Regions from separate parts of the Marinomonas sp. BSi20584 genome, predicted to be linked through region 3. Evidence: predicted binding sites of a transcription regulator. Region 3 holds the regulator's gene; each other region holds the start of a gene.

Region 1 (6,958 bases), on a different contig from region 3:
TTAGATAATGATAAGAAAAATAGAGCGCTAGAAAAATATCGAATTGCGTTATCAGTTATGGAAAAAAATGCTTCTGTGAGTAGCTCGAAAAGAGAGATGGCACGTCTACAAAGCATGATACAGGAAGTTGAAAAGGTTTTATTTTCAAAGAACAATAAAGCGGAGCTCAAATAGAAGTTAGTTGGCGAATTTTATTCGTATTCGTACTTTTGAAGCCTGCAGGCGTTTCGTATATAAATATTACTAAGGTAAACTACTCATCATATGACAGCCGTTACCATTACAGTGCTTTTGCTCGTTATCGGTGGATTTATTGCCTTCGCAATTTTTCTGCAGTTAAAAGAGCAGGCTCGATTGGAAAAATTGCGTAAAGTGACAACGCTTAATAATCAATTGCGTCAGGTGCGTCGCTATCTTGATGAGATGCCTCCCCAGTATCAGCCCAAAGATATGAGAATGTGGTTATTTTCTCGAATGATCGCTATATACGATCAGCTTATTGAATTGCAACCAGATCCAACATTAACTCGTCGTCGCGGTCATTTAGCAGAAGAAATGGCAGAGTTCCAAACGAACACGCAGAAAAGACGTGCTAAGCCGATGAATGATGAATTGCTTATAATAGAAGTAAAGCGCCTCTTTGAGTCCTTCAAATCCTATTTAATTTTATCGCAGAAAGAAAAAACCATCGATCAAGATGTTGTTTATCGATACAGTAAGTTATTAAATTTTTATCACTACAAAGTTAACTCGGATTATCATGCCTACCTTGCTCGTAAGGCGTTTTTGAGTGGTCAAATGGACACAGCTATAGAAATGTATAAAGAGGCTTTGTCGCAATTAACACCCATCAAAGAGTCTGTCGAAGCTCAACCTGCTATTCTTAAGCTTAAAGATCTGCTGCAAGAAATTGAAGATGATCTTGCTTTGCAAAAAGCAGAAGAAGAGATGACTAAAAATATGGATAGTGAAGATGAGGGGGAGTTGGATGATGAATGGAGCAAGTTTATTGAGGACTCCACATTTAAAACAAAAAAACATTTTTAGTTTCCCTTCTTTTTATATTTTAAGAACAAGTCCATTTATCTGTATTTTAGTGCTTGCTACTTATGCTAAGTCATGAGAATTTTGTCTCGTAAATTACTACATGTTAGATAAGGATCTCTTGTGAATTTAGCACTGCTCTCCGCTTTTATACCGACCTTCTTTTTTGTCTCTATTACGCCAGGCATGTGTATGACATTAGCCATGACGTTGGGAATGACTATTGGCGTTAAGCGCGCACTTTGGATGATGCTGGGTGAGTTAGTCGGTGTTGCAACTGTGGCTACCTTATCCGCGATTGGTGTTGCTGCATTATTACTGAATTATCCTAGTGTGTTTATGGTGTTGAAATATATAGGCGGTGCCTATCTTGCCTTCGTTGGGATTCAGATGTGGTTGTCTAAAGGTAAAATGGCCATTAAAGCGGACGCCACTGGAGTCAAGCCTGCTTCACGTTTAGATTTAATCTCACAAGGTTTTGTGACCGCAATTGCTAATCCTAAGGGCTGGGCTTTTTTTGTCGCTTTATTGCCACCTTTTTTAGATGCTAGTCGCCCACTTACTGGTCAATTGATTGTATTAATTGCCATCATTTTAACGCTCGAACTCACTTGTTTGCTTATTTACGCTGCAGGCGGGAGAACTTTAAAATCTATTCTTATGCAAAGTGGTAATGTACGCATCATGAACCGTATTGCTGGTACATTAATGGTTGGTGTTGGTGTATGGCTCGCGATCGGTTGATTGTTCGTTAATAAAATGTGGAATGAACAATATTGAATAGACTAAGAAGGCGCTTTCGAGCGTCTTTTTGTATTTGAGCTTGTCGTTTTTGTGCTGATAGATTTCGTTCCGGTTGTTTTTCTTGTACTTGTCGTCCTTTTGTTTGTTGAGCCTTTTCGTTTAGCGAAAGGATTTTTTGTTGGCGGCGGTAGGTTGTGTAATGCGGATGTCGGCATATCTCGGGAAGCACTTAGTAACTGATTTAAGTTGCCTTCTAAATTTGTCATGAATTCTTGATAACTTGCTTCTCCAAGACTAATACTGTTAAGAGCTGACTCCCATTTTGCCGTCATATCAGGAGTGACCAGTTGCTTAGGTAGACAATCAATAAAGGCACGCCCTGTTTGGCTGGCGTGAATTTGTTTACCTTGTCTCATCAAAAAGCCTCGTTTGAAAAGTAACTCTATAATGCTCGCTCGCGTCGCTTCTGTACCTAAACCATCGGTCTCTTTCAGTATTGCTCGAATGTCTTTATCAGTCACAAAGCGACTGATACCGGTCATGGCAGCCAGTAATGTCGCGTCAGTGAAAGCTGCCGGTGGCGTAGTGACTTTCTCTTGGACTTGCCCTTGTATACACCAGAGTTCTTCATTCTTACTTAGCTTTGGTAGCTCGTTTTGGTTTTCATCTTCTGGGTCTTTACTTTTGTTTTTATTGGGTAAAAGCGCTTTCCAGCCAAGTGCAATCGGTGTATTACCTTTCGCTTCAAAGAGTCCACCTTCAATTTCCAATTTGATGTAAGACGCCAAATAATCGTATTCAGGATAAAACTGCATAAGATATTGGCGGGCAATCAAGTTAAATACCAGCGCCTCTGTTTTGGAAAGTGATGCCGCTTTGTGAGCTTGAGTTGTTGGAATAATAGCGTGGTGAGCCGTGACTTGTTTATCGTTCCACGCTTTACTTTTTCGTGATGCATTGGCGTTCTCTGCGCCTTGTTTTATATCACCTCCCGAACGTGTGAGAGCGGCGATAATAGCTGCAGCGTCTTTGTGCTGTTGAGTGGGTAAATAACGGCAATCGGATCTAGGGTAGGTGATTATCTGATGACGCTCATAAAGAGCTTGGCAAGTATCTAACACTTGCTGGGCGGAAAGAGAAAATGCTTTTGCTGCATCAATTTGAAGTGCTGACAAACTGTAGGGTAGTGGTGCTGGTTGCTTCTTTTGTTTGTAATTTGCTTCAATCACAATCGCTGGTTTATTGGTAATGCGATTGGCGACGTTTTGCGCAAGCGGCAAGCTTAGCACTCGGTTTTCATCGTCCATGTAAGGTTGGCAAGCTTCACTAGGCAACCATTTAGCTTGAAATATGGCATCTTGAGTTGTTTGTATGCTCGCCCATACTTGATAAAAGTCTTTTGGAAAAAAGGCTTCTCTTTCTTTGTCCCTAGCAGCAACAAGTCCTAGTACTGGCGTTTGCACTCGCCCAATAGATAGAACACCTTGGTAGCCAGCTTGACGGCCCCTGATGGTATAAGCACGTGTTAGGTTTAAGCCGAACAACCAGTCTGCACGAGCGCGGCCCAACGCCGATCGAGATAGCGCCGCAAATTCATTATTTGAACGCAAATTGCTAAGTGCTTGCTTTACCGCAGAAGGTGTTAAGTCATTCACCAAAAGTCGTTGAGTGTTTTTCAGTTTCTGTGCTGGAACCTTGGTGTAGTGAAGTACTTCATCGACCAGCAATTGGCCTTCTCTATCCGGGTCTCCTGCATGAACTAAAACAGTGGCTTTTTTAATCAATTTTTTTAAAATGCCAAGTTGTTTCTTTGTGTTGGCTTTTTCTTGCCATTGCCAGTCAGTCGGAATGATAGGCAAGTGGTCTAAATTCCAACTTTTATAAGCTGGATTATATTGATGAGGCTCAGCTTGTTCGAGCAAGTGGCCGATACACCAACTAACGCAGTCACCATTAGGCAACCAAATACAGCCCTCTTCTTTTTTTTGTGGTGAGGGAAGGGCGGCGGCAATGGCTCGGGCAAGGCTGGGTTTTTCGGCAATATAAAGAATCATAAATACACTTACTGTTTATATATACAGTAAGTGTATCGGACACAGAGAAGTGTGACTAGAGTAACGTGTTATTTTATTGGCACAACAGCTATTTTATCGGTACAACCGTTACTTTATCGGTACAACTAGCACTGGAATTGAGCTGGTGTGAATGACTTTATTTGCCGTTGAGCCAATGATCATTTGGCTCAGTCGGCCATGTGTTCGGCTATTCATAACAATTAAATCAGCATTTTTTTCTTTTGCAATGCGCTGAATAGAGTCAGCTGGAGCGCCATTGACTATCAAGGTTTCAGGAGCTGTTTCTAAACTAGACAGTTCTTCTGAATACTTTTCCATAAATTCAGCTAGCAATTTATCCATGCGTGTATTGATGTCTGTGATGGCATCTTTGCGCATTGCATTTCTAACTTCTTCGGTAATATAGTTGTTTATCATATTTGATGCTTGAGCATTTAAAGGCTCAATTGCATGCATTAATATGACTTTTGCCCCATGAGTTTTGGCTAAGCTCAGTACTAGCTCCATAGCGGCCTGTGTTTTACTGTCTAGATCGCAAGCGTAAACAATGGTGTTTATTTTAGGTAACATGGCAAGATCCTCTTTTAATGTACCTATAGCTTAATCTTTTTAACTTTTGCTGCTCTGATCTGTGTCAATTATCGTTGTGCTTATTTGATGAGTGGTAAGCGATAAGCTATTGGAAGCTTGTCGATTGCCATGATTAGCAAATAAAAAACAGCTCATTGATGACAAGAAGATAAAGCTAATAAACAGCATACCCCAATAATCGGTCGGCTTTTTATCGTTTATATATCTCTTTGGAGACGGGATAAAGCTCTTATGTTTCATAACGCACTCCTGAATGAATATAGATTTATTAAATGATAATGAATATCATTTAATAAATCTATAGGGCTGATTAATATATTTTCACTGCTTAGGTTTTGGTAAGTCGAGGCGTTTGAAAAACAAGCTCATGAGATTTGCCTATGTTATGATACGCGTTCAATTTTTTAGTAAACGAATAAGAGAGTGTAAACATGTCAGAACTGTCGTTCGACTCTAACGAAGCAAAAATCGCATACGGCATTGGTCGTCAAATTGGTGATCAACTACGTGGTAGCGATCTTGGTGAATTGTCTCTAACGCATCTTTTTGCTGCGATTGAAGATGCACTAAACGGAACTGAAATGCGTGTTCCTGGCGCAGAGCTAGAAGCTGCTTTTGCTGAACTACAGCAAAAAATGGAAGAAAAAGGCCGTGCAGAGTCTGAAGAGAATGTGAAAGCGGGCGAAGACTTTCTTGCTACAAACAAAACAAAAGAAGGCGTTCAAACGACTGAAAGTGGTCTGCAGTTTGAAGTTCTTGAAGAAGGTACGGGTGCAACACCAAGCCGTGAAGCGACTGTTCGTGTACATTACGAAGGCCGTTTGATTGACGGACAAGTATTCGATAGCTCTATTGCTCGTGGCGAGCCAATTGAATTCCCTCTAACTGGCGTTATCGCAGGTTGGACTGAAGGTCTTCAGTTGATGAAAGAAGGCGCGAAGTACCGTCTTACTATCCCTGCTGAATTGGCTTACGGCGCTCAAGGCGCTGGCGCGATGATTCAACCTTTCTCTGTTTTACAATTCGATGTTGAGCTAATTGCTGTTGTTTAATGAAATAGCTTAAAGCAATACATTAAAAACAGTGTATTAAGAGAAATGCATAAAAAAGCGAGTCGACCCATATCGGATGACTCGCTTTTTTGTTTTAAATGGGCTGGTAAAGATAAAGCTAAATGTCTCGTTCCATGTGAATATGCATTTTTCCAGCTTCTAAAAAGACTTTACCATCACCGTGAAATTTTTGTTTTTCATAGAAGGTCTGTACGTCAACTTGAGCATGCAAAAAGACTTTGCGAACTCCCATCTCTCTGGCAACTTTCATTGCTCGGTTTAACAGCATTTCACCATAACCCTGATGACGATATGCAGGTAAAACAGCAAGTCGACTAATTTGTCCGTTTTCTGTTAAGCGGCAGGTTCCTGTAGGAACCGCTGTCGTACCAAAGGATACAAAGTGTACGGCGTCTTCATCTAGCTCGTCCCATTCGTCTTTTGGGTCGATACCTTGCTCAATGATAAAGACTTGTTTGCGCACAAAGGTAAGCTGATCTTTGCTGCTGTTCCAGTCTGACGTTAAAACCTTCATGTGAATACCTTACTTAATATTGCGTTCTTTTATTCTTCTGGTGCAACCAATTCGATCAGCCCTTGCTGGCGAATGAGAAAGCGCACAAGAGGTTCTAGATCTGTATTTTGTTTCAAATCTAGCCCAGAAAAATCAAACTCAACTTGATGGCAAACGGCTTCAACAAAGCTCGTTAGTTCTGCATCCACAAGTAAGTGTTCACCGTTACAAAACACGCTAATCTTACCTTTGTTCTCAGTGTTCTGTTGAACATAGTAACAAATACGCGCATCGCCAGGGCGAATAAAAGTTTGACCTTGTGTCGCACTGCTAAATGCTTCGTTTAATTCTTCATGATTCAGTGGTACGAGGTATTCAGGATACTTGCTCTCGCTCATCGTTTCCCCTAACCATTCAGCCAGTAGGTCGGGCTGATTAATAAGGCGAGCCAGTTGTGTTTGTAGGTATTGAATATCGTCTTTGCTGATGTGCGCACTGTGTTGACGATTTGCTGTTTCAGGTGCGGCAAAGCGATCTTTAACATTGTCAGCTTCGCAAAGTTTATCGCGAATACCTGTTAAGACATCTTGCATACTTGGCGCACGAAAACCGATGGAATAAGTCATGCACTCGTCGTCTAATGATCGGCCATTGTGTGCAAAGTTAGGCGGCAAATATAGAATATCGCCAGCTTCCACTTCCCAATCCATTTCTGAATTGACAGGGAAGTTGTCTAAAATATGTAATTTGATGTTGGGGATCACAGAATCTTGGTATTCATCTGGCGACAATACCTGCCATCGACGTTTACCTGATACTTGTACTAAGAACACATCGTATTGGTCGTAATGTGGGCCAACACTACCGCCTTCTGTTGCATAGCTTACCATGACGTCGTCTAAGCGCCAGCTGGGTAAAAACTCAAATCGTTCTTTAAG
Region 2 (6,958 bases), on a different contig from region 3:
TCGAAAGAGGATCTATCATTTAAACACTATTGGTAATGTAATGTGGATTTTTCATTATATATTGTACATTCGCCTTTAGGTAGAGTTAGCACCTCAATTGCTTAAGGAGCTTTTATGAATAATCTCGTTACCGAATCTAAGAATATCCCAGAGTCTAATCGACAACTTACCCTGTCTATTAGCCCAATTACCCTAACGGTAGAAGGCCGTGAAACACCACTTGAACTTCGTATTACCCTGCCAGTAAGTGGCGATAATATTCCAATTATCTTACTTTCTCATGGTCATGGGCCATCGTCGTACCTGCCTTCTAAAGATGGTTACGCCCCGTTGGTAAACTATTACGCTGAGCAAGGATTTGCCGTTATTCAACCTACCCATGCAAGCTCAAGAGTGGGTGGTCTCGATAATACTCACCCAGATGCGCCACTTTTTCTCAATGAAAGAGTGATTGAAATGAAAACCATTTTGGACAATTTGGCGCAAATTGAGCGCGATATAGTCAGTCTTTCTGGCCGATTAGATAAGGAACGCATTGCGATCGTGGGGCATTCTGCAGGGGCGATGACAGCGGCTATGTTAATGGGCATGACGCTACCACATATACGCAGCGTATTCGATCAGCGTATCAAAGCCGGAGTCCTATTAGCGGCAGTGGGCAAAGGGGGAGATGATTTAATTGAATCAGCAAGAGAAAGGTTCCCTGAAATTAATCCAAATTATTCATCAATGACCACAAAAAACTTAGTGGTGTATGGTGATCAAGATCTTAGCACCCACTTCACAACCCGAGATGCAGACTGGCATGCGGATCCGTACTATATTGCGCCGGGTAGCGATTTTTTGTTGTCATTAATTGGAGGAAAACATGGGTTAGGTGGCATTGCTGGTTATGATGCAAAAGAAACCGATGACGAAGATCCTGATCGTCTCGCCATTACCCAAAAAATGACATCAGCGTATTTAAAATCTGCTTTATATGAGGGTGACAATGCATGGGAACAAGCTTGTGAAGCTCTGCAAGCTTTTGCCAGTAAACACGCTTATGTAGAAAGTAAAGACTGAGCACTTTGAAATTTAAAGATGTTTAAGGCTCCGTTAGCCTAAAAACTAGTTTTGAGTCAGATAAAAATCCCGTTTGATTTTATATTTCGAAACGGGATTTTTGTGTGTTGCAAATAGTACCAATCAGTAAATGGTACGAAGTGAATTAAATGTTCGACACCACTTTTAGCATATCTAGAAACGCATCCACCGATTCCACCGCTGCCGATTCGTGCATGGTGTGGTAGCCTATGGTTGGAATTTGAATTGTGGTGCCATCTACCAAGCCATTTGATGCGGCGATAATGCGACCAAGTTCAGTACTACCTAGCGAGCTTGGCGGCAATCCTTGCTCAGCACGTTTCGCGTTTTCGTTTTCCACGTAACGGTTTTTATACAAATAACTGATGTTGTTTTTTACGCACAGTTCTTCAAGAAGTTGTGTACTGTCTTTATTGAACGTGGCGTTGGCGTCTTTTTCCCTAAGTACCAGAAGCTGTTCATTGGCGGCATCGACATTTGGAAAAGGGCTGGTATCAACCACAAACAAGCGGTTAGTTGAGCCACCAAAGCGACGGAACCACTCAAGCAAATAGCGCCAGCTTTTTCCTGCTTCTTCTTGGGCAGTAAAAAAGGCCGTACCTTTAAAACCATGATCAAAAAGATGCACCAAGGCCGCCGCTGAAATCACGTTATCAAGCTGGCCTTCTAAGCGATTGTCAACGATGTGTAATTGGTCTTTAAACGCAATGGGTGTACCAGCAACCACACCTTCTAACCCTTCGGTTTCGAAAATTAAGTTGTTACGGAATTCACAAACGTAAGAGCTTTTTATTGTGCCTTTACCACGGTAAACCCCAGACCAAGGCTCGTAGGCGTAGATCTCTTCATGGTTGAAACGCTCTGTGACCTTGGTCATCAACTCTTCAGAAACCGAGTTGTTTAATAAATCGGTGCGGTTTGCTGATACAAACGCTGCGTATTGGAATTCATTCGGGCCCGTACACACCAAGCCGTGACGATCTATATGCGCCGAAAACATGGTGCTAAACGGATCACTGCCTTGGGCAACTAACAAACCTTCGTACCAAGTGACTTTTGCCCCTCGCTCTTCCAGTTCGCGTTGTAACACGCGGAAAAATGAATGCTCTGCGCCAACCACACTGGGCGCGCGAATAAGCAGTTTGAGCAGATCGATAAAGTCATCACTAGGCATGCAAATAGGTTCCAAAAAAGGGGTAAGTCGAAGCTTGTTTATAAACTGAATCGGCTGATTTACATAATGTTTTTGTGTAAATAGTGCTAAGTCGTTTTCTTAAAACAAAAATAATGTCGTGTTCGTGTAAAACATCCGCTACTCTTTAATAAAAATTGAATTGAGATACTTAAGGAAGAAGTAAATGTTATTTGGTAACAATAAATTATTGACCCGAATTACTGAATTGGAAAAAGAACTTGTTTCCTTTCAAGAGACTCAAGCCGATCTTAGACAGGAAATGCTGTATTTCGCTATGACATCAGACGGAAAAATAGTCGATGCAAACTCGCTTTTCATAAAGTCCTGTGGTTTCGAAAAAGCTGAATTAACAGGTAAAAATATTCAAGATTTCATTCTTGGCAAGTCTTTAGACAAAGACCATTGTCAAAAAATGTTGGCTGCTATTAGTGGGAAGAAGCACTGGCATGGCGCTTTACAGCTAGAGACCAAGAAAGGTCAAGAAGCATGGTATAGGTCGATTATTCAACCGAAAAAACAAGTTGAAGATGGGCGCGTGCTGTTGGAAGTTTACTCGGCTGAGCTTACGCGAACGATTTCTCAGTCTAAAGAAGTTGAAGACATGTTAGCTGCATTGAACCGCTCGTCTGCAGTGATCGAATTTAGTCTAGATGGCATCATCTTAAATGCTAACGACAACTTCCTTAAAAGTATGGGGTATTCAAAAAGCCAAATTATTGGTAAACATCACAAAATGTTTTGTGATTCGAAAGAAGTTGAGTCTTCAAAATATCAGGATTTTTGGCGTCAACTTAGGTCGGGTAAATTTGTTTCTGAACGTTTCAAACGTTTTGATAGCCATGGAAATGCGGTGTGGTTGGAAGCTTCTTATAACCCTGTTCATGATGACAGCGGAAAATTGTACAAAGTCATCAAGCTAGCAACGGTGATCACCGAGCAAATGGAGAGGGAGTTTGCGATTTCTGAGACTTCCAAAATTGCCTATGATATTTCAAAGAAAACAGATGAAAATACGTTGAAAGGGATGAGTGTTTTAGAATCTACTATTCAGACCATGGATGAACTTTCAGTGCAAATGAGTAGTGCTAGCAAAGGAATAATCGAGCTCAATACTCAGTCATTAAAAGTGGCTGCTTTGGTAGAAAGTATCCGCGGTATTGCAGATCAGACCAACTTGCTTGCTCTGAACGCTGCAATAGAAGCGGCGCGAGCAGGCGAGCAAGGCCGAGGCTTCGCTGTAGTGGCTGATGAAGTTAGACAACTTGCTTCTAGAACAAGCTCGGCCACCGAAGAAATTATCAAGGTGGTTGGGGAAAATAAAAACCTCACCGAAAAAGCTGTATCTCTTATTGAAGAAAGCATGGATAAAGCTCATAAGGCATTAGACCTTTCTACCGAAGCAGGTAATGTGATGAATGATATTCAGATCGGTGCAAGACAAGTCGTTGATGCGGTGGGCCAATTTAACAACAAACTATAGTTGTTCTTGAAACAAAGACTCGACATTCAAATTCCCTAAGAGTTTTGCTCTTAGGGAATTTTGCGTTAAGCAGACTGCTTAAGTTACTAAAACAACGCCATCTGATCGCCTTCCTTTGGTGGAACGGCAAAATGGCGGCAATCGAGATAGCTCAGTCTGTTGTCATCCAATCCATATTTGCGTCGCGCTACGTGAAAGCGTTGGTTAATCAAATCTGCAAAGATGCCTTCCCCAGTCATGCGTTTGCCAAATTGGCTGTTGTAGAGCTTGCCACCGCGCATATCCATAATGCGCTGCAAAACATGCTCAGCTCGATCTGGATAATGCTGGTGGAGCCAATCCGAAAACAAAGGCGCAACCTCGTGAGGCAAACGCAACATTATGTAGTTAATGGATTGCGCGCCAACCTCAGAGCAAGCAGCGACGATTTCTTCTAGCTCGTTATCGTTGATAAAAGGAATCACCGGTGCAACCAAAACCGATACAGGAATCCCAGCATCGCGTAAGGTTTTAATGACTTGTAAACGTGTTTTTCCAGACGCTGTTCTGGGTTCCAAAATACGCTTTAAATCGTTATTGAGCGTCGTCACACTGATCGCTACATGAATCAGTTTTTTCTCTGCCATTTGCGTGAGCAAATCTATATCTCTGAGTATCAAAGTGCTTTTGGTTATTAGCGAGATTGGCTGATGATGCGCCAAGGCGATTGCCAATAATTGACGAGTGATCTTGAGCTGTTTTTCAATCGGCTGATAAGCATCGGTATTAATACCTAATGCAATGGGTTCACAACGATACTTTGGGTGCGCCAGTTCTTCTTCAAACAAAAATGCCGCATTGGTTTTGGCAACCAGCTTGGTCTCAAAATCCAACCCTGGCGACAAATCTAAATACGCATGAGTAGGGCGAGCAAAGCAATATACACAGCCATGCTCGCAGCCTTTATAAGGATTCACCGACAGGCGAAAAGGAATATCAGGAGACGAATTGCGACTAATAATGCTTTTGGCGCGTTCATGACGAACCTCAGTCTTAGGCGAAGAGGTTTCCAATAAGGCAATGGCTTCGTCGTTTTCATCTACTTCAACCAGCGTAATAGCAAAGCGCCCCGCCATATTATTGGCTATGCCGCGCCCCTTGATAGGATTATTGAAAGGAGATTTTTCGCCTTTTTGATCGCTGTTATTGATAAAAGAAGTAGACATAAAAACACCTAGAAAGCTGTACATATAACCAGTATTTTGGTCGTTAGATTTCAATAAAGCAAGCTTGTTATTGTAGGTTTTTAAGTTTGCTCGTGTAGTGTGTTGAGATCTGCTTATTGATAGGTACACTCAATTGAACGATCGATGTGTTTCTAGGAGAGCTGCGTGTTGTTTCAAAACAATCATTTGCCAAATAGTGTTGTGGCTTACGCACAAGATTATGAACATGGTAAATTTGAGCCTTATCATGCTCATAACTGCGCACAGCTGATTCACACGTTAAGCGGTGTGATACGTGTGGAGACTCGTTTTGGTAGTTGGGTGATTCCTCCAAATCGGGGAATGTGGATTCCTGCAGGAATTGAACACAGCCTCCATATGACAGGATTGGTAAAAGTTAGAACGCTGTTTATTGATCCTCTTGCTCGGGCCGATTTGCCCCATGATTGCTCTGTCATTGACGTATCCATGCTGTTAAAGGCACTTATTGTTGAAGCGTTAGAGCTTCCTAACGAAATTGTTTTAGGAGGTCGTGATGAGCGAATTATTGAATTGATTTTGGACGAATTACGTCGTTTATCGAGCGTGTCTTTCTATGTGCCATTGCCAACCTCCGACTCTTTGGTTTCTTTGTGTGAGCATGTCAGTCAGCGTATTGCTCATGATTGGACAAATGCCGATGGTGCTCATATTTTGGGCATAAGCGAGCGTTCTGTTACTCGAAAGTTCCAGCAAGAAATGTCGCTAACATTTGCAGAATGGCTGCGGCGGAAGCGTTTACTTTTGGCTCTGGAGTATCTTGCCAGCGGAAAAAGCGTCTTAGATACCGCGATTCTGATTGGTTACGATAGTCCTAGTGCTTTTAGTGCAATGTTTAAAAGTCGAGTCGGCGTATCACCGACTGACTATTTACTGCAATCTCAATAGACGTAATGAAAGTTACCGTCTCGCTAAGCTTCTTTGTATAAAGGATGGCAAGCGTTGATTAGTGCTTGTAGCGAGGCCTTGGTCGAATCTTCATCAATGGCAACGCCAAAACTTGGTGTAACCTGATCGGACTCAATTTGAACATAGCTCACCGCTTTGCTTTTCGTCTGTTGTCCTAAGGTGTGTTCATGAAAGTCACTGATGTTTATCTGCCAGTTAAAACGCTTTCTTAGCGCATCAAGCATGGCGGACAACAATCCTTTACCTTCGCCAGTCAGTTGCCATGTTTTTTCCTGGTAGCGTAAGGTAGCGCGAATTTCCTGTAATCCGTTTGAGCTATGGCTGCGATAAGTCATTAATGTCATTTGGCCTTTGTCATCTGGGTTCAGCCTGTAGGATTCTCTGAATAAACGCCAAACATCGGCTAGAGGCATTTCGTGACCAGTTTGATCCGTATGATTTTTGACTTTTTTGCTAAAGTCTATTTGTAGTTTGCGTGGTAAAAACAGTCCATGATTTTCCTGTAATAACCAAGCAGCACCGCTTTTGCCAGATTGGCTATTTACTCGAATGACTTCTTCATAAGAGCAGCCAATATCTTTCGGGTCTAATGGTAAATAAGGGATTTGCCAAACAGTCGATGAGGTTAATTTTTGTGCGGCAAAGCCTTTTTTGATCGCATCTTGGTGTGAACCTGAAAACGCCGTAAAAGCCAATGAGCCAGCATAAGGATGCCGAGGATGAACGGGAAGTTCATTGCATTCTTCGACCAACTCCACTGTGCGTCGTATGTCTGAAAAATCCAAATTAGGATGAACGCCTTGGCTATAAAGATTCATCGCCAAGGTGACGAGGTCGACATTGCCGGTTCGTTCTCCATTACCAAATAAACAGCCTTCAACTCTCTTTGCACCAGCGAGTATCGCCATTTCTGCTGTGGCAACGCCTGTGCCTCTGTCGTTGTGAGGGTGCACGCTGATGGTAATGTGTTCTAGAGAAGAAAAAGACGTCATGAAATATTCAATTTGATCCGCAAACACATTGGGCGTGTTTACTTCTACCGTA
Region 3 (6,958 bases):
GTGTCGGGCACATACGTGACCTGCCTTCAGGTACAACTGCCACCTCTACGCCTCAAGAGCGTGCAAAGCAGGCTGCTTTGACGCGTAAAATGAGTCCGGAAGAAAAACTTGAGTATAAAAGTAGCAAATCACGTCAGCAGTTGATTTCTAGAATGGGGGTTGATCCAGAGAGCAACTGGAAAGCTCACTATGAAATTCTGCCAGGTAAAGAAAAAGTTGTCGATGAACTAAAACGTTTGGCAAAAAATGCTGACACCATCTATCTCGCAACCGATTTGGATAGAGAGGGAGAAGCAATCGCTTGGCATCTTCGTGAAGCTATTGGTGGTGATGATAGTCGCTATAAGCGTGTGGTATTTAACGAGATTACAAAAAAAGCCATTAAAGCTGCGTTTGACACGCCATCTGAATTAGACATGGATCGTGTAAACGCTCAACAAGCTCGTCGTTTCTTGGACCGAGTAGTTGGCTTTATGGTGTCACCTTTGCTTTGGTCAAAAGTAGCGAGAGGTTTATCTGCTGGGCGAGTTCAGTCCGTTGCAGTTCGCTTAATCGTTGAACGTGAAAAAGAAATCCGTGCTTTCATTCCTGATGAGTTCTGGGAATTAGATGCAATGCTTGCGACGCCATCGAAAGAAGTCATTAAATTCGAGGCTGCAAAATACCAAGACAAAGAATATCGTCCAGTTAACAAGGCGCAATCTGATGAGCATGTTGCTCGCTTAAATGATGCGAAATACCTTGTTAGTAGTCGAGAAGATAAGCCGACAAGCAGCAAGCCATCTGCGCCGTTCATCACTTCTACGTTACAGCAGGCGGCAAGTACTCGTTTAGGCTATGGTGTTAAGAAGACCATGATGCTAGCACAGCGCTTGTATGAAGGCGGTTATATCACTTACATGCGTACTGACTCGACCAATTTGAGTGTTGACGCGGTTGAGGCGTTAAGAGGGTATATTCTTTCCAGCTTTGGCGAGGCTTATTTGCCTGCTGATCCGATACGTTACAGCAGTAAAGAAGGTGCTCAAGAGGCGCATGAAGCGATTCGACCTTCTGATGTTACCGTACGTGTTGATGACTTGCTCGGCATGGAGAAAGATGCACATCGTTTGTATGATTTGATTCGCAGCCAATTCATGGCGTGTCAAATGACGCCAGCAGAATACACGTCAACGACCATAACTGTTACTAGTGGTGAATACGAGTTTAAAGCTAAAGGGCGTATTTTGCGCTTTGATGGTTATACTCGTGCTATGCAGACGGTTGCTAAAAAAGGCGAAGATAATATTTTGCCTGACGTAGGTCAGGGTGAATATTTGGCTCTTAAAGAATTATTGCCTGAGCAACATTTTACTAAACCTGTTGCGCGTTTTAGCGAAGCAAGTTTGGTTAAAGAGCTTGAGAAGCGTGGAATCGGTCGTCCATCAACTTACGCATCTATCATTTCTACGATTCAAGATCGTGGGTATGTACGTGTTGAAAACCGTCGTTTTTACGCGGAAAAAATGGGTGATATCGTTACTGAACGTTTGGTTGATAGCTTTAATTCTTTGATGAATTTCAGTTTTACGGCCCAAATGGAAGAACAGCTAGACGAAATTGCACAAGGTAATAAAGATTGGATTAAAACGCTTAATGCGTTTTATAAAGATTTTAGCTCGGTGTTAGCTAAGGCAGAGTCGCCAGATGGCGGTATGATGCTGAATGAGCCAACACCGACCGATATTGAGTGTCCGACTTGTTCTCGCCCGATGCAGATCCGTACTGCCAGCACAGGCGTATTTATGTCTTGTTCTGGATATGCTTTGCCTCCCAAAGAGCGCTGCAAAGCGACTATTAATCTTATTCGTGGCGACGAAGCCATTGCTGTAGATGATGAAGAGGGTGAATCTAAAGCGCTTATCAATAAGCATCGCTGCAAGATTTGTGGATCGGCCATGGACAGTTATTTGATGGATGAGCATCGCAAGCTTCATGTTTGTGGTAACAATCCGGCTTGTTCTGGTTACGAAGTGGAAACTGGAGTCTTTAAAATTAAAGGCTATGATGGCCCGACACTTGAATGCGATAAGTGCGGATCAGAGATGCAGCTTAAAACCGGTCGTTTTGGTAAATACTTTGGCTGTACTAATGATGAATGCAAAAACACTCGTAAGTTATTGAAGAGTGGTGAAGCTGCGCCACCAAAGATGGATCCAGTGCCAATGCCAGATCTTGCTTGTCAAAAAGTAGAAGATCATTATGTGCTTCGTGACGGTGCAACGGGCTTGTTCTTGGCGGCAAGTCAGTTCCCACGCAAGCGTGAAACTCGTGCCCCATTGGTTGAAGAATTGCTTCCATATATGGATCAAATAGATCCTAAATATCACTTTTTTGCAAAAGCGCCTAAAAAAGATTCTGAAGGTCGCCCAGCCATTATTCGATATAGCCGCAAGACGAAAGAGCAATATGTCATGACGGAAGAGGAAGGTAAGCCAACAGGCTGGAAAGCATTTTATGTCGGCTCTAAATGGGTGATTGAGGAAGGTAAGAAAAAATGAGTGGTGCCAGTTTAGCTAGCTTAACCAATCAAAAACTAGACACGGCAAGACGCTTTATTAAGCAGAGCCAAGATAGTGATGAAGCGTGGCTAAGGGTCGGGCTGGAAAGCTCGGCTATTTTTCAGTTAAGAAGTGCTCTTAATGGTCTGCTAAAAGAAGTGAATGCAGCGTATTCGTTATCTGGATCTCTGGATGTTGCTAAACTATTAGCTGAGTCAGAAGATAAGCAGATTGTTGTTCCTGTGCTGGCGGAGCTCGCTGATTTGTTGTCACGTACTGATTCTTGGTGCTTTCAATTGAACCAGGCATATTTGGTTCAGTTTGAATGTCGTACCTCTATGTCGTCAGTAGTGCAAAGTGATAGTCTAATTGGCCGTGGAAGTGACGCTGGCGCGTCCGTGAGTTTTTATTTGGCCAAGTTGGTCGAATTGGTGTTACGTTTTAGAGAAGAGTCATCAGAGTATTGAATATGAAAGAATCCTACCTAGAAATTGTTGAGCTGGATAATGGCGATATTGTGCTGCGTCCAGCCAGTGAAGATGGTGAGGAAACCGTTCCACTAGCAACATTGCAGATATCAGATGATACTCGATCTTATTTAAAGGATCGTTATTTTGAATTGGCAAAATGCATGTTCCATGCAGGAATTGATTTTGTTTATTCAGATGATTCGTTTTTTGACGAAGATTCGGAATATCTTGATGACGAAGATTTTCGTCCTAAGATTCTGCATTAAGTCTGTGTTGTTGGTGTGAGGCGTAGGTTTACATAAAAAAGCGAAGCATATGCTTCGCTTTTTTATTGGTATGGTGTTGATGAGGTAGCGGCTACTTAAAGTCCTTGGCGAATCACACCAACTGATAAGCCTTCAATGGCGAACTCTTCGCTTTCAAGGTCGACAATGATGTCATTGAACTCTTCGTTCTCAGGAATAAGTCGAACAATACTGCCTTTTTGTTCGAAACGTTTAACTGTTACTTCGTCACCAATGCGAGCAACGACAATTTGGCCGTTACGCACAGTAGTTGTTTTATGCACTGCTAATAAGTCGCCTTCCATTATTCCGATGTCTTTCATGCTGGTACCTGAGACAGATAAGAAATAATCGGCTTGTGGGGAGAACATATTTGCTGGGATGTTTACATGAGAAGCAATGTTTTCTTGGGCTAAAATAGGGTAACCTGCAGCAACTTTGCCTATGACAGGTAAGCCAAGGTTGTTTGTGGGGTCATCATTTGATGCACGATCAACTAAGCGTATTCCCCTTGACGCGCCAGAAAGCATCTCTATTGCACCTTTTTTACTCAAGGCTTTTAGGTGCTCTTCAGCAGCGTTAGGAGATTTAAACCCAAGCCGGCGTGCTATTTCTGCTCTGGTTGGTGGAAAACCTGTTTCACTAATAAATTCGCGAATGGTTTCTAGTACGTCAGATTGTCTTTTGGTTAATTTAATCATAGGTTATCTGGTTGTTTATACAGTTACTGTTATTATATACAGCATTCCTAACTATACTCAATGATATAAATGCTTTCAGACGAACTAAAAAAACAGATTCAACTTGCATACCGAGCATCTTTGGATGCGAAGTCCCATAAACCAAGGGCTGGACAGCGCCAGATGATTGGTGCGATCGCTCGAACTTTGGGTAACATTAAACAAGACTCGGAAGGCGAGCGCCTTGAAGAAAAGCATGTTGCCGTAATTGAGGCAGGAACAGGCACGGGTAAAACTTTGTCATATTGCCTTGCGGCTATTCCTATCGCGAAAGCTCGTGGTCTTAAATTAATTATTTCTACTGCTACGGTTGCGCTTCAAGAGCAGATTTTGCATAAAGAGTTGCCTGATTTGCTTGAACATACGGAGCTGACTTTTAAGTACACGCTTGCTAAAGGGCGAGGACGTTATTTGTGCTTGAATAATCTTGAGGGCTTCTTGAGCTCAGAAGAGCAAGCAATGGACGATATGTTCGCTGGACTTTTCGAGCAGCACCTTCATTCCGATGATATTAATACTGTTCTTTATCAAGAGATGGATGCTGCTTTGCAAAAAGGTGACTGGGATGGTGATAAAGACAATTGGGCTGGTATTGTTCGTGATCAAGATTGGCGTCGCTTAACCACAGATCATCAGCAATGCACTAACCGTAATTGTGCTAATTATTCCGCCTGCCCGTTTTTTAAAGCGCGTGCTGAAATCGAAGTGGCTGATGTGATTGTTGCCAACCATGATTTGGTATTGGCCGATTTGTCATTGGGTGGTGGCGCGATTCTTACCCCGCCAAAAGAAACCATCTATGTTTTTGATGAGGGTCATCATCTTCCTGATAAAGCGATAGGGCACTTTCGTCATGAAGTTCGTTTGCAGCAAAGTATTACTTGGTTACGCCAATTAGAAAAAAATCTGGTTAACTTGAAGCAAGAGTTAACAGACGATGTCAGTGTAACAGGTCAGCTGCTACTAAAAATCCCACAGCAAATACAAAGTATTGTGAACTTTATCCAATATGCCCAGCAGGGGTTAGCGCCTTATATTCAGGGTTTGGGGTTGGATCAAGAAAATAATCAGCACCGTTTCGAGTTTGGCCAAATTCCAGATGAATTACGCCAGCTGGCATACAGTTTACAGACGTCTTATCAAAAGTTGTTTAACAACATTGAAAGCATCCAAGACGAATGTAAAAAGACTAAACAAAATGAAGGGATGGGTGTAACACCTGAAACTGCAGAAACTTGGCAGCCTATTTTAGGTGTCATTCTTGGTCGCTTAGAGCAATGTATTGGGCTTTGGCGTTTGTATTCTACAGTTGATGATCAAAACTATCCGCCTAATGCACGCTGGCTAGTTTTATCTGGTCAAGGGATGGAGCAAGATATTGAACTGGGCGGTTCTCCGATTCTTGCCGCAAACACATTAAAGCAGCAGTTGTGGGATAAATGTTTCGGTGCGGTAGTGACATCAGCTACGTTAACGGCGCTTAATCAATTTCATCGTTTTAATATGCGATCAGGCGTTCCTCGTGAGAGTGAGTATTTGCGCGTTATTAGCCCATTTAATTTCCAAGAAAATGGGCTTTTGGTCGTTCCAGATATGGAGCATGAGCCAAATAGAGTTGAGCAACATACCGCCGAAATTGTTGCTTATTTAGATAAGCATGTGAACACAGAAAAGGGCAGTTTAGTGTTGTTTTCTTCCCGTCGTCAGATGGAGGAAGTGGCTCAGTCTGTGTCTGCAGGATTACAAGAAATACTTTTGATGCAAGGTGAGCAATCTAAGCGCGTTATTTTGGATTCGCATAAATCTCGCATTGATGAAGGGAAAGGCAGTTTATTGCTTGGCTTAGCCAGCTTTGCCGAAGGTGTAGATTTACCAGGTGATTATTTAACCTGTGTGTACATTGCTAAAATTCCTTTTGCGGTGCCAGATGATCCAGTCGAAGCAACGCTAGCAGAATGGATTCAAAAACGTGGTGGCAACCCCTTTATGGAAATTACCATACCAGATGCTTCTTTGCGCTTAGTGCAGGCAACAGGGCGACTATTAAGAAGCGAAAAAGACTCAGGTGAAATACATATTTTAGACAAGCGTCTGAGAACTAAACGTTATGGTAAGCAATTAATTAATAGCTTACCACCGTATAAGTATCAGTAGCTTGCTTCAACAAAGCGTAAGCAAGGGGTGATAAAGCTTTACCAATTAGGTACACTCCTTGCACAGATTATTAACCTCAAAACACAATAGAAGCGTATAGATTCCAATATGGAAAACCAAACTCAAGAAGCACCATCAGAAACCACAGCAAAACCAAAACGTACACGTCGCCCAAATAAGGGTCCAAGAAGTAACGATGATAGCCCTGCAAGCGTCCAAGCGGATGCACCGCAATCAAGCAATGAAACAAAACCTGCAGGGAATGCGAACTCTAAAATTTGGTCCATAGAAGATTTTCCGGTTGCTGAAGTTGAAGGCAAGATGCGCTTCCATGATTTAAATCTTCCTGATCGCGTCATTAAGTCTATTGCTGAAATGGGTTTTGAATATTGTAGTGAAATCCAAGCTGAAACCTTACCAATGACTTTGTTGGGTTATGACATTATTGGTCAAGCACAAACAGGTACTGGTAAAACAGCTGCTTTCCTCATCGCGATGATCAGTGACTTTCTTGATTACCCTCTTGAAGAAAAAAGAGCGAATAATTTTGCGCGAGGTTTGATTATCGCACCAACTCGTGAATTGGCGATACAAATAGCTGATGAAGCTGTAAAACTGACAACGAATTGTCATTTGAACGTCGTAACTTTGGTGGGTGGCTTGAGTTATGAAAAACAAAAGATCGCACTAGAAACTGAAAATGTTGATATTTTGGTTGCCACGCCTGGTCGTTTGTTGGATTTTGCTCGTAGCCGCAAAGTGCAATTGGG

Evidence for each region. Region 3 encodes LexA, which represses DNA repair genes until DNA is damaged. Its sites were predicted from a motif close to TACTGTNTANNTANACAGTA; they were not measured.
Region 1: the regulator LexA is predicted to act here: its motif matches at 3,852-3,871, upstream of TY87_RS11380 (DNA topoisomerase III).
Region 2: the regulator LexA is predicted to act here: its motif matches at 4,981-5,000, upstream of TY87_RS04445 (PA0069 family radical SAM protein).

The regions. Positions count from the first base shown of each region.
Region 1 is NZ_KZ454878.1:156,199-163,156, forward strand. Features, by position in the region: gene TY87_RS11365 (hypothetical protein) at 1-174, shown strand, start outside; gene TY87_RS11370 (hypothetical protein) at 355-1,047, shown strand; gene TY87_RS11375 (LysE family translocator) at 1,168-1,788, shown strand; gene TY87_RS11380 (DNA topoisomerase III) at 1,830-3,842, opposite strand; gene TY87_RS11385 (universal stress protein) at 3,951-4,433, opposite strand; gene TY87_RS11395 (BamJ family beta-barrel-assembly machinery protein) at 4,886-5,506, shown strand; gene TY87_RS11400 (GNAT family N-acetyltransferase) at 5,625-6,041, opposite strand; gene TY87_RS11405 (cupin domain-containing protein) at 6,071-6,958, opposite strand, start outside.
Region 2 is NZ_KZ454871.1:99,964-106,921, reverse strand. Features, by position in the region: gene TY87_RS04465 (AraC family transcriptional regulator) at 1-19, opposite strand, end outside; gene TY87_RS04460 (alpha/beta hydrolase family protein) at 115-1,065, shown strand; gene TY87_RS04455 (peptidase M42) at 1,211-2,260, opposite strand; partial or broken gene TY87_RS22980 (PAS domain-containing protein) at 2,445-3,218, shown strand; gene TY87_RS22975 (methyl-accepting chemotaxis protein) at 3,222-3,761, shown strand; gene TY87_RS04445 (PA0069 family radical SAM protein) at 3,848-4,966, opposite strand; gene TY87_RS04440 (AraC family transcriptional regulator) at 5,132-5,893, shown strand; gene leuA (2-isopropylmalate synthase) at 5,917-6,958, opposite strand, start outside.
Region 3 is NZ_KZ454869.1:18,438-25,395, forward strand. Features, by position in the region: gene topA (type I DNA topoisomerase) at 1-2,540, shown strand, start outside; gene TY87_RS01675 (DUF6586 family protein) at 2,537-3,007, shown strand; gene TY87_RS01680 (hypothetical protein) at 3,010-3,276, shown strand; gene lexA (transcriptional repressor LexA) at 3,372-3,995, opposite strand; gene dinG (ATP-dependent DNA helicase DinG) at 4,065-6,188, shown strand; gene TY87_RS01695 (DEAD/DEAH box helicase) at 6,297-6,958, shown strand, end outside.